Linked DNA regions of Haladaptatus sp. R4. The main gene of each other region encodes a partner of the protein of the gene in region 2 in a complex. Links are inferred from orthologs where the notes say so. Each region holds a gene or a part of one and is shown on either strand. Other genes may lie near its edges. The genes, in order: rpl12p, tuf and A4G99_RS09990.

Evidence for each region.
Region 1: the proteins of tuf (region 2) and rpl12p are in contact, whole or in part, in a crystal structure (PDB 3WY9), measured with the Pyrococcus horikoshii proteins. The link is inferred for Haladaptatus sp. R4 from one-to-one orthologs. Residues at the interface, in WP_010885563.1 of Pyrococcus horikoshii: Lys125, Glu126, Phe129, Arg132, Thr133, Lys165, Leu166, Thr169, Lys324, Gln326, Leu359, Ala360, Ile369, Glu372, Ile384, Ile422, Ser423, Gln425; in WP_010886059.1 of Pyrococcus horikoshii: Glu96, Glu97, Leu100, Leu103, Ser104, Ala105, Leu106, Phe107, Gly108.
Region 3: the proteins of tuf (region 2) and A4G99_RS09990 are in contact, whole or in part, in a crystal structure (PDB 7CSL), measured with the Pyrococcus horikoshii proteins. The link is inferred for Haladaptatus sp. R4 from one-to-one orthologs. Residues at the interface, in WP_010885563.1 of Pyrococcus horikoshii: Val16, Lys20, Ser21, Lys62, Arg65, Glu66, Arg67, Gly68, Val73, Ala74, His75, Ile88, Asp89, Ala90, Pro91, Gly92, His93, Asp95, Phe96, Lys98, Asn99, Gly103, Ala104, Asp227, Val228, Tyr229, Ile231, Val234, Val237, Val239; in WP_010884146.1 of Pyrococcus horikoshii: Phe4, Leu6, Val7, Val9, Arg11, Met13, Pro14, Thr15, Asp16, Pro17, Leu38, Ala39, Lys40, Glu44, Pro45, Ile46, Ala47, Phe48, Gly49, Leu50, Tyr56, Leu58, Arg60, Asp61, Glu62, Glu63, Tyr65, Ser66, Phe67, Asp68.

Annotation. Positions count from the first base shown.
Region 1 is NZ_LWHG01000031.1:83,691-86,840, reverse strand. Bases 137-3,133 are described here. They hold rpl12p (50S ribosomal protein P1), read right to left. Parts: upstream 1,799-3,133; coding sequence 1,475-1,798; downstream 137-1,474. Other genes in these bases: A4G99_RS21085 (50S ribosomal protein L1), read right to left, coding at 2,843-3,133; A4G99_RS21100 (DHHA1 domain-containing protein), read left to right, coding at 137-1,321. Outside these bases: A4G99_RS21105 (multiprotein-bridging factor 1 family protein), read left to right, coding at 1-98; more of A4G99_RS21100, read left to right, coding at 131-136; more of A4G99_RS21085, read right to left, coding at 3,134-3,150. UniProt on the Methanocaldococcus jannaschii protein: Forms part of the ribosomal stalk, playing a central role in the interaction of the ribosome with GTP-bound translation factors.
Region 2 is NZ_LWHG01000021.1:753,874-756,908, reverse strand. What follows is about bases 97-2,978. They hold tuf (translation elongation factor EF-1 subunit alpha), read right to left. Parts: upstream 2,230-2,978; coding sequence 964-2,229; downstream 97-963. Other genes in these bases: A4G99_RS13330 (homoserine dehydrogenase), read right to left, coding at 2,374-2,978; rpsJ (30S ribosomal protein S10), read right to left, coding at 652-960; A4G99_RS13345 (rhomboid family intramembrane serine protease), read right to left, coding at 97-496. Also shown: more of A4G99_RS13345, read right to left, coding at 1-96; more of A4G99_RS13330, read right to left, coding at 2,979-3,035. UniProt on the Methanocaldococcus jannaschii protein: GTP hydrolase that promotes the GTP-dependent binding of aminoacyl-tRNA to the A-site of ribosomes during protein biosynthesis.
Region 3 is NZ_LWHG01000021.1:95,130-98,007, reverse strand. The notes cover bases 128-2,852. They hold A4G99_RS09990 (elongation factor 1-beta), read right to left. Parts: upstream 1,761-2,852; coding sequence 1,494-1,760; downstream 128-1,493. Other genes in these bases: A4G99_RS09980 (GrpB family protein), read right to left, coding at 2,500-2,852; A4G99_RS09985 (OsmC family protein), read right to left, coding at 1,998-2,390; A4G99_RS24350 (HVO_2753 family zinc finger protein), read right to left, coding at 1,764-1,940; A4G99_RS09995 (MBL fold metallo-hydrolase), read left to right, coding at 809-1,471; A4G99_RS10000 (cystathionine gamma-synthase), read left to right, coding at 128-734. Outside these bases: more of A4G99_RS10000, read left to right, coding at 1-127; more of A4G99_RS09980, read right to left, coding at 2,853-2,878. UniProt on the Methanocaldococcus jannaschii protein: Promotes the exchange of GDP for GTP in EF-1-alpha/GDP, thus allowing the regeneration of EF-1-alpha/GTP that could then be used to form the ternary complex EF-1-alpha/GTP/AAtRNA.

The DNA.
Region 1 (3,150 bases), on a different replicon or contig from region 2:
CAGTCGAACAGAGTCGAGCCAACCGCGCGAGCGTCGGCGGGTCGGTCATCGAGGCGCTGGAGGAGCGCCTCGACCTGACGTTGTCGGAGTCGGCGTAGCGTTTTTGTCCGCCCGTTTCGCACGAACGGGTATGACTCACGCGCCAGCAGAGCCGTATCGAACGAGCTTCGAGGCGACCGTTTCGGCCGTCGATGGCACCGATATCGTCCTTTCGGAGACGTATTTTTACGCCGAGAGCGGCGGCCAACCGGCCGATAGGGGAACGCTCGACGGGATTCAAGTCGTGGACGTACAGAAACGAGACGGCGAGGTGGTTCACAGCCTCGAAACGACGCCCGACTTCGCCGAGGGGGACGAAATCAACGGCCAGATCGACGAGGAGTTTCGCACCTACTGCATGCGCTCGCACACGGCGAGTCACGTCCTGTACGGTGCGGGTCGGCGAATCTTGGACGATCTCGGCTACGGTGGCTTCGACATCGGCGAGGAGAAGATTCGCGTCGATTTCCAGACCTCGACGGACATCGACGACGGGGTTCTCGCGGAACTCGAACGCCTGACGAACCGCGCGGTATGGGACTCGATACCCATTTCGTGGGAACAACTCCCGAAGGAGGAAGCGCTGGAACGGGAGGAAATCGCGTTCAACACCAAAACGGAAGAGGGCGTGTTGAGCGGTTCGAACACGGTTCGCGTGGTCGATATCGACGGCTGGGACGTGGCGGCCTGTGGCGGCACGCACGTCGAGAACACCCGCGAAATCGGCCCGGTGACGATCCTCGACCGGTCGAACCCCGGCGAGGGCATGACGCGCGTGGAGTTCGCCGTCGGCCCGCCAGCCATCCGCACGCGGACGGAGGAGAAACTGAGCGCGCTGGACGCCGCACGAACCGCGGGCACCGGAATCGGAGATCTACCCGACGAAATCGCCCGTCTCACCGACGAAATCGATGCACTCGAAGCCGAGGTGGCCGACGCGAAATCGCAACTCGTCGGGGCGACCATCGCGGAACTCGCGGAGGAGACCGTCGTCCGGAACGGTCACGAGTGGCTGGTCGGAACCATCGACGGCGTCGGCCCGAACGAACTGAGCGACAGGGTACGGGAACTCGCGGGCGAGACGGCCGACGTGGTCGCGCTCGCCGGAAAGGACGGTTCGACGTTCATCGTCGTCGGTACTGCTGGCGAGGTCGATGCTGGCGACGTGGTGGACGACGTAACAGCCGAGTTCGGCGGCGGCGGTGGCGGCAGTCCGGCGTTCGCACAGGGCGGCGGCCTGTCGGCGGACCCGGACGAAGTCGTGGCGTATCTGCGGGAATAGAACTCCTCCTTCACGCCCGACCCCTCGAACACGAACGTCCACTCTCCAGCAATCACGTCGAAACCGCAGAACCATCCCGTCGGTCACGTCCGCGAACGCCGTCGCTCTCCACGCGGCGTCCGAAAGAAAGTGTTCGAGTTGAAGTCGTCGCGTTTAGCCGAAGAGTTCGCCGAGGCCCTCGCCACCGGCGTCCTCGTCCTCGTCGTCTTCTTCTTCTTCAGCGGCTTCCTCTTCTTCGGCTTCGTCAGCAGCGCCTTCGTCGTCGCCACCGGCAGGTGCAGCGGCACCACCAGCGGGGACGGCGGCGGCCTGTTCGACGGCCTCCTCGATGTCCACGTCTTCGAGTGCGGCGACGAGCGCCTTGACGCGGGACTCTTCGACGTCGACGCCAGCAGCGTCGAGCACGTCCGTGAGGTTGTCTTCGTTGATCTCTTCGCCCGATTCGTTCAGGATGAGTGCTGCGTAGATGTATTCCATGGTTAGTAATTATCCGAACATCGCGCCGAGACCTGCGCCTGCGTCTTCGTCGTCATCATCGTCGTCGTCATCGTCTTCAGGCTCGGCTTCAGTTGCTTCTTCGTCAGTCGATTCTTCTTCCTCGGCCACGCCGCCCGTTGCGGGTGCTTCGACACCGCGAAGCTCCTCAGGCAGCGCGTCCTCGTCGTCGATTTGTGCGGCAAGTCCGCGCAGTTGTGCGTCCGCTTTGCTCACGAGGTCCGGCACGACGTCCGGGCTCTCGATTTCGGCCTGCAGGCGAGGCTCTTGGCCTCGCCCGTGGCCTTCGAAATGAGCAGCGGTGCGGTCTGCTCGGTCGGGTACACGGCGTTGACCGAGAGGTTGCGGGCAAAGGCCGCAGCCGTCTCGATGTCCGTGCGGTACTCGTCCACGTCGATGGCGAGTTCGTCCGACTCGAACATGACGCCGTCCGAATAGACGGCGCGCAGGTCGAGACCGACCTCTTTCGGCTCCATACCGAGTTCGGCGAGGACGTTCGCGAGTTCCTGCGAAACCTCGTCGCCTTCCTCCGCGACGAGGCTGTCCTCGGTCACGTGGATGGAGCCATCCATGATCCGTGCGGATGCTCCGGCTTGCTGGAGTTCGCCGACGAACGGTCCGGGGTCGACACCCGTGTCACCCTCGGGGATGAGGATGTCGTTCGGGGAGACCTCACCGGCCGAGATCGGTGCCGGACTCTTCGAGTCTTCCAGTTCCTTGTACAGGCCGAACGGGTTGTCGTTCGTCCCGATAAGGCCGATTTGGCCCGTGATGTACTCCTCCAGGTCTTCGAAGCCACCGCCCACGGCGTCGAGCGCGCGCTGCACCAGCGTGTTACGGCTGACGCGAAGTTCCGCGCTTCCGTGAAGACCGCGGCGCATGTTCTGGAGCTGTTTGCTCGGAATGCCGGTGATGTTGACGACGCCGACACTGTTGTAGTTCTCGACGAAATCCGTCAGCTCAGCGACTTCCTCGCGCTTCCACTCCGGAATGTGCTCTGTCTTGTGTTCGGCTTCTGCGGACATTCTAGGCAACCTCCACCGACGGTCCCATCGTCGTTTTCACGTAGATAGTATCGACGTTGAGCGGTCCTTTCTCCAGATTGGAGTGAAGACGCCGAACGATAACGTCGATGTTGTCGGAGATGTCCTCGGCGGACATGTCTTCCGCGCCGACGAGCGTGTGGAACGTTCGTCGGTCGCCGCTCCGAAGCTGGACGGTGTTTTTCATCCGGTTGACGGTCTCGACGACGTCGTCGTCGGGTTGCAACGGCGTCGGCATCTTACCGCGCGGACCGAGAACGGTACCGAGGTATCGACCGATGTCTTGCATCA
Region 2 (3,035 bases):
CTGTCATCAGCGTGACGAGGGTCGTGAAGACGACGACGATGAGGACCTGCGCGCGGCGCGAGAGGCGTAGGCGGCCGAACACGGCCTCCGAGATGTCGTTGCTGGCGATGAGGTAGCCGTACAGGCCGAGAATCGCGCCGCTGGCTCCGAGGACGGCGGGGACCTGACTGCTGAACAGTTCCGTCACCCACACCTGCACCAGTCCGGCCGCCATCCCCACCGTGAGGAAGAAGGCGTGATAGCGGGCCGTCGTCGTCCCGCGCTCGACGATGAACCCGACGAGCACCAGCGCGACGGCGTTGGAGAAGAGGTGGGCGAACCCGGCGTGTGAGTACACGCTCAGCGGCAGCGTCCACACGTGGCCCGCCACGGGCGGCGAGAGCGCGAACAGCCCCAGCGCCAACGCGGGGCTGACGAACCGAACCGCGGATTGGACGACGAAGACGACGAGACAGACGGCGAGCGTCTGAATCGTCGGTGAGCGGGAAAGACGCATACCACTACTCGTCACCGAGACCACAAAAAATGACACCACGGGACGACCGCTCGTCGTCGTGACGGCACAACCGCTGGTCGATGGGTGAAAAACGAAAGAAGATTTGCAAAGATTTCCGTCGCGCGGGTATCCGCGCAACCGGTGAGTTCCTCGGTTCAGTCTTCGAGGACGATCTCGATGCTGACGTCGTTCGGAACCTGAATGCGCATCAACTGTCGAAGCGCGCGTTCATCGGCGTCGAGGTCGATGAGGCGCTTGTGGACGCGCATCTCCCAGTGTTCCCACGTCGCAGTGCCCTCTCCGTCGGGCGACTTGCGCGTCGGGATCTCCAGCGTCTTCGTCGGGAGCGGAATCGGACCGCTCAGGGAGACGCCGGTCTTCTCGGCGATCTCACGGACATCGTCGCAGATGTCGTCGAGGTCCGAGGGGTTGGCTCCTGCGAGTCGGACACGTGCTTGCTGCATCGTTTACTTCTCGTTGACTTCGAGGACCTGACCTGCTGCCACGGTCTGACCCATGTCACGGATTGCGAACGAACCGAGTTCCGGAATCTCGCCCGCAGGCTCGATGCTGAGTGGCTTTTGCGGTCGGACCGTGACGGTTGCTGCGTCACCGGACTTGATGAAGTCGGGGTTCTCCTCCGCGATTTCACCGGTGGACGGGTTGATCTTCGCGTCGATGGACTCGATGGTACACGCGACCTGCGCCGTGTGGGCGTGGAAGACCGGCGTGTAACCGGCCGTGATGACGCTCGGGTGCTGCATCACGACGATGCGAGCCTGGAACGTGTCGGCCACTTTCGGCGGGTTGTCGGCCGGGCCACACACGTCACCGCGACGGATGTCGTCCTTGCCGATGCCACGCACGTTGAAACCGACGTTGTCGCCGGGTTCCGCTTTCGGAACTTCCTCGTGGTGCATCTCGACGGTCTTCACTTCGCCACCGACGTCGCTCGGCTGGAACGAGACGTTGTCGCCCACGTTGAGCGTACCCGTCTCGACACGTCCGACCGGAACCGTACCGATTCCGGAAATCGTGTAGACGTCCTGGATGGGCAGACGGAGGTCTGCGTCCGTTGGCGGCTCGGGTGCGTCGAGGTCGTTGAGGGCCTCGAGCAGCGTCGGGCCGTCGTACCAAGGCGTGTTGTCCGAGGACTCGGAGACGTTGTCACCCTCGAACGCCGAGGTGGGGACGAACGTCGCGTCGTCGGACTTGAAGTTGACCTGCTTGAGGAGCTTCGAAACCTGCTCTTTGACGTCGTCGTAGGTGTCTTCCTTGTAGTCGACGACGTCCATCTTGTTGACCGCGATGATGAGCTCGTTGATACCGAGCGTCTTCGAGAGGAAGACGTGCTCCTGGGTCTGGGGCGCGACACCGTCGTCTGCGGCGACGACGAGGACAGCGTTGTCTGCCTGCGATGCGCCCGTGATCATGTTCTTCACGAAGTCACGGTGGCCCGGACAGTCGACGATGGTGAAGTAGTACTCGTCGGTGTCGAACTCTTGGTGGGCGATGTCGATGGTGACACCACGCTCTCGCTCCTCTGCGAGGTTGTCCATCACGTAGGCGAACTCGAAGCCGCCTTTACCCTTCTCTTCCGCTTCTTCGCGGTGCTGTTCGATAACGTGCTCCGGGACGCTCCCTGTCTCGAAGAGGAGTCGCCCGACCATCGTGCTTTTACCGTGGTCGACGTGGCCGATGACGGCCAAGTTCTGGTGTGGTTTGTCGCTCATTGTATATCTCACGCGCAGATGCGCTCTGGAGGAATTATTTGGCAGAAGCGGTTAAAACCATTTCGATACGCTATGCGAGCCATCTCGCCGCCGTCTGGCGGTTAATGGCAACAGATGTCATGGTGAAAATGAACACGGGGGCGGCTACGATTCGCGTTCGAGCCGCGTCACGTCGGCCAGCACTGCCGTCGCCGTTTCGGGGCCGCCCGCACCGCGTCCGCTGATGTTGAGTCGTCCGGCGTACTTCGTCTCGAATTGGACGATATTCCGGGTTCCGGACACCGCGAGCGTCCCGTTTTCGGGGACGAGACGCGGACCGACGCTGACACCGTCCCGGGCGACTTCGCCGACCAGCCGAATGGTCCACCCGTCCTCGGCCGCCAGTTCGAGCGCACTCCCCGGCAAATCGCGGATTCCATCGACGTCCGCGTCCGAAAGCGTGTGTCCACCGTCGAACAGTACGTTGGCGAGGATGGCGCATTTCAGCGCGGCGTCCGTCCCGTCCACGTCGAACGATGGGTCGGCTTCGGCCACTCCCAAATCCTGTGCTTCGGCGAGGACGTGTTCGTAGCTCAGTCGCTCGGTGGCCATCCGCGAGAGAACGAAGTTGGCCGTCCCGTTGAGTACGCCGCGAACGGCCGTGACGTTGTCCGCGCCGACGTCCTCGATGGTCGAGAGTACGGGAATCGCACCGCCGACAGTCGCTTCGAACAGGAGACTTCCTTCGCTGTCGCGTTCGTGCGCACGCAGTTCGTCGTATCGTTCCGCCACCGGTCCCTTGTTCGCCAGCACGACGTGACGGTCCC
Region 3 (2,878 bases), 660 kb from region 2 along the record:
GGGTCGAGACGCCGACGAACCCCCTGCTCAACGTCGTGGACATCGCCGCGATGGCCGACATCGCCGAGGACGCCGACGCGCTCTGTGCGGTGGACAACACGTTCGCCACTCCGTACCTCCAGCGCCCGCTCGAACTCGGCGCGGACGTCGTCTCACACTCCCTGACGAAGTACCTCGGCGGCCACTCCGACGTGGTCGGCGGCGCGCTGGTCACGAACGACGAGGCGCTGGACGAGAAGTTCGGCTTCTACCAGAACAGCGTCGGCGCGACTCCCGGTCCGCACGACTGTTTCCTCGTCCTGCGCGGGACGAAGACCCTCGGCGTCCGGATGGACCGCCACTGCGACAACGCCCGCGCCATCGCGCAGTGGTTGGACGACCACGAAGCGGTGGACACGGTGTACTACCCCGGCCTCGAATCACACCCGAACCACGAACTCGCGGCCGAACAGATGAGCGACTTCGGCGGCATGGTCAGTTTCGAACTCGACGCCTCGCTCGAAGAGGCGGCCGACGTGGTCAGCGAAACCGAGGTGTTCACGCTCGCCGAGAGCCTCGGCGGCGTCGAATCGCTCATCGAGCAACCCGCGACGATGACCCACGCCGCGATTCCGAAGGAAGAGCGCTTGGCGGCCGGACTCACCGACGGCCTCATCCGCGCCAGCATCGGTATCGAACACGTGGACGACCTGAAAGCCGACCTTCAATCGGCGTTCGACGCGGCGTTGAACTAGAGTTTTCGTCTTTTTATCCGGAACCGAGTGCCGGTGCCCAATGATACACCACGTTGGGACCCATCCCTTCGTGCATGGAACTCACGGATCACGTGTACGCGTTTCCACTGACGTACGACCTCGGTGACCGGGAGATGACGATATACCCCTCCGGCGTCGAAACCGAAGACGGACTCATCCTCCTCGACGCCGGGTTACCCGGTAAAATCGACACGCTGGCCGACGCGCTCGCCGAGGACGGCTTTTCGCTGGACGACGTGGACACGCTGTTTTTGACCCATCAGGACGGGGACCACGTCGGCGGCGCGGCCGAGTTGCTCGACCGAACCCACGCCAGCGTCGTGGCATCGACCGGTGACACACCCGCCATCGAGGGCGACGAAGAACTCGTCAAGTCGGACCGATACCCGCCGATCAACGTCGATATCGAAGTCGTGGACGGCGTCACGTTCCGCACCGAGGCCGGGCCGATGCGCGTGGTCGAAACGCCGGGGCACACGCCCGGCCATCTCTCGGTCGTCCTGCCCGAGGCCGAACTGCTCATCGCGGCCGACGCCACGGTCGCGGACGAAGACGGACTTCAGGGACCGAACGAAACGTTCACCCCCGAGATGGAGATGGCGATACGTTCCCTCGGCAAACTCGCCGCGTTCGACACCAGCGGGACGCTGTGCTATCACGGCGGGTTCGTCGAGGACGCCGATGTCGAAGCGACGTACCAGTCGCTCACGAAGTAGAAACGAAAAACGAAACGAGGAATTATATTCGACCGACGTTCTGCACGTCGATGCTCTCGACGCCTTCGACGGACGAGAACGACTCCTCGACGGCTTCCGTGCCACCGGCATCGTCGGGGACGATGACCGTCGGCAGGAGCGCGATGAGGCCGAACGCGACGTCCTCGCGCTCGAAGCCGTTGATTTTCGCACCCTCAGGGAGCGAATCTTCGAGTTTCTCTTGGAGGTCGTCCAAGTCGATTTCCGGGCTCTGCGGCATCACTTTGACTTTGGCTGCTACTTTTCCCATTGTTTACGGTCCGAGGAATGCACAGTTGGGGCATTCGTAGAGGTTGCTCTGTTTGCGGCACTTCGCACAGCGGTAGATGGTCTGCCCACAGTCAGGACATTTGAACGAGGCAGCGTTCGTGCCGGAGATGTTGATCCCGCACGAGACGCATTTTCGTGCTTGTTTTTGGGTCTGACTCATACCCCCACGTTCCGCCGCGCGACTTTTAACGCTTCCCTTTCGGGGTTCGAGACGGCGTTAGAACGCGCCCGTCTCGACGGTCGCTTCGGCGTGCAGGCTCTCTTTGACGGCGTCGTGAACCTTGCAGAGTTCGAACGCACGGTCGATGACGTCCTGTGCGGTCTCGTCGTCCGCTTCGGTCTCCCACTTGATGTCGAACGCGACGGCTTCGAGTTTGTCGTCGTCGTTCAGGTCGCCGCTCACGTCGATCTCAATCTTGCCGAGGTCGCCCGCACCGCGCTGTTCGCCACCCACGCGGAGGGCGGGGACGTAGCACGAACCGTACGCCGCGAGGAGCGTTTCGAGCGTGTCCGGCGCGTCCTCGCCCGTCGCGTCGATGGTGACGGAGAAATCGCGGATGTCGTTTTCTGCGCTGTAGCCCTCTTCCGACGTGGTAGTGACTTCTGGCATTGCAGTTTCCAGGTTCGCCCCAATACTCCTAAGGCTTGTTCTTCCGGCCGAGTGTGTCGGAATATGTACAACGGAGAACGATTTACGGAGTAGTGGAGATGACGTTCCGTTATTCGATTTTTGGGTCGTACCCTTCGTTTCGCGCGCACTCCAAGATGGACTGGATGATGTCCGATTTCGCACGGGTGTATTCGGTGATGTCGGTCGAATGGTTTTCCGCCGCTTTTCGCTTGACCTCCCCGTACTCCTCGCGTGCTTCCGGATGGTCACGGAGATACTCCCGAAGGAGGAGATATCTCGTCACGGCGTCGGAGTACCGTGGCCGGATGTGAACGTTGAACTGCTGGCCCTCGTCGTGGTTTCGCCCGAGTGAAATCCAATCGTCCGGTCTGTCCTGCTCTCCCGGAGAGTATCCTGCCTCTTGCAGCAGTTCGGCACACGTTCTTCCCTCGTCCATATCCGAAACGACCGGGCAAATGTCCACGATG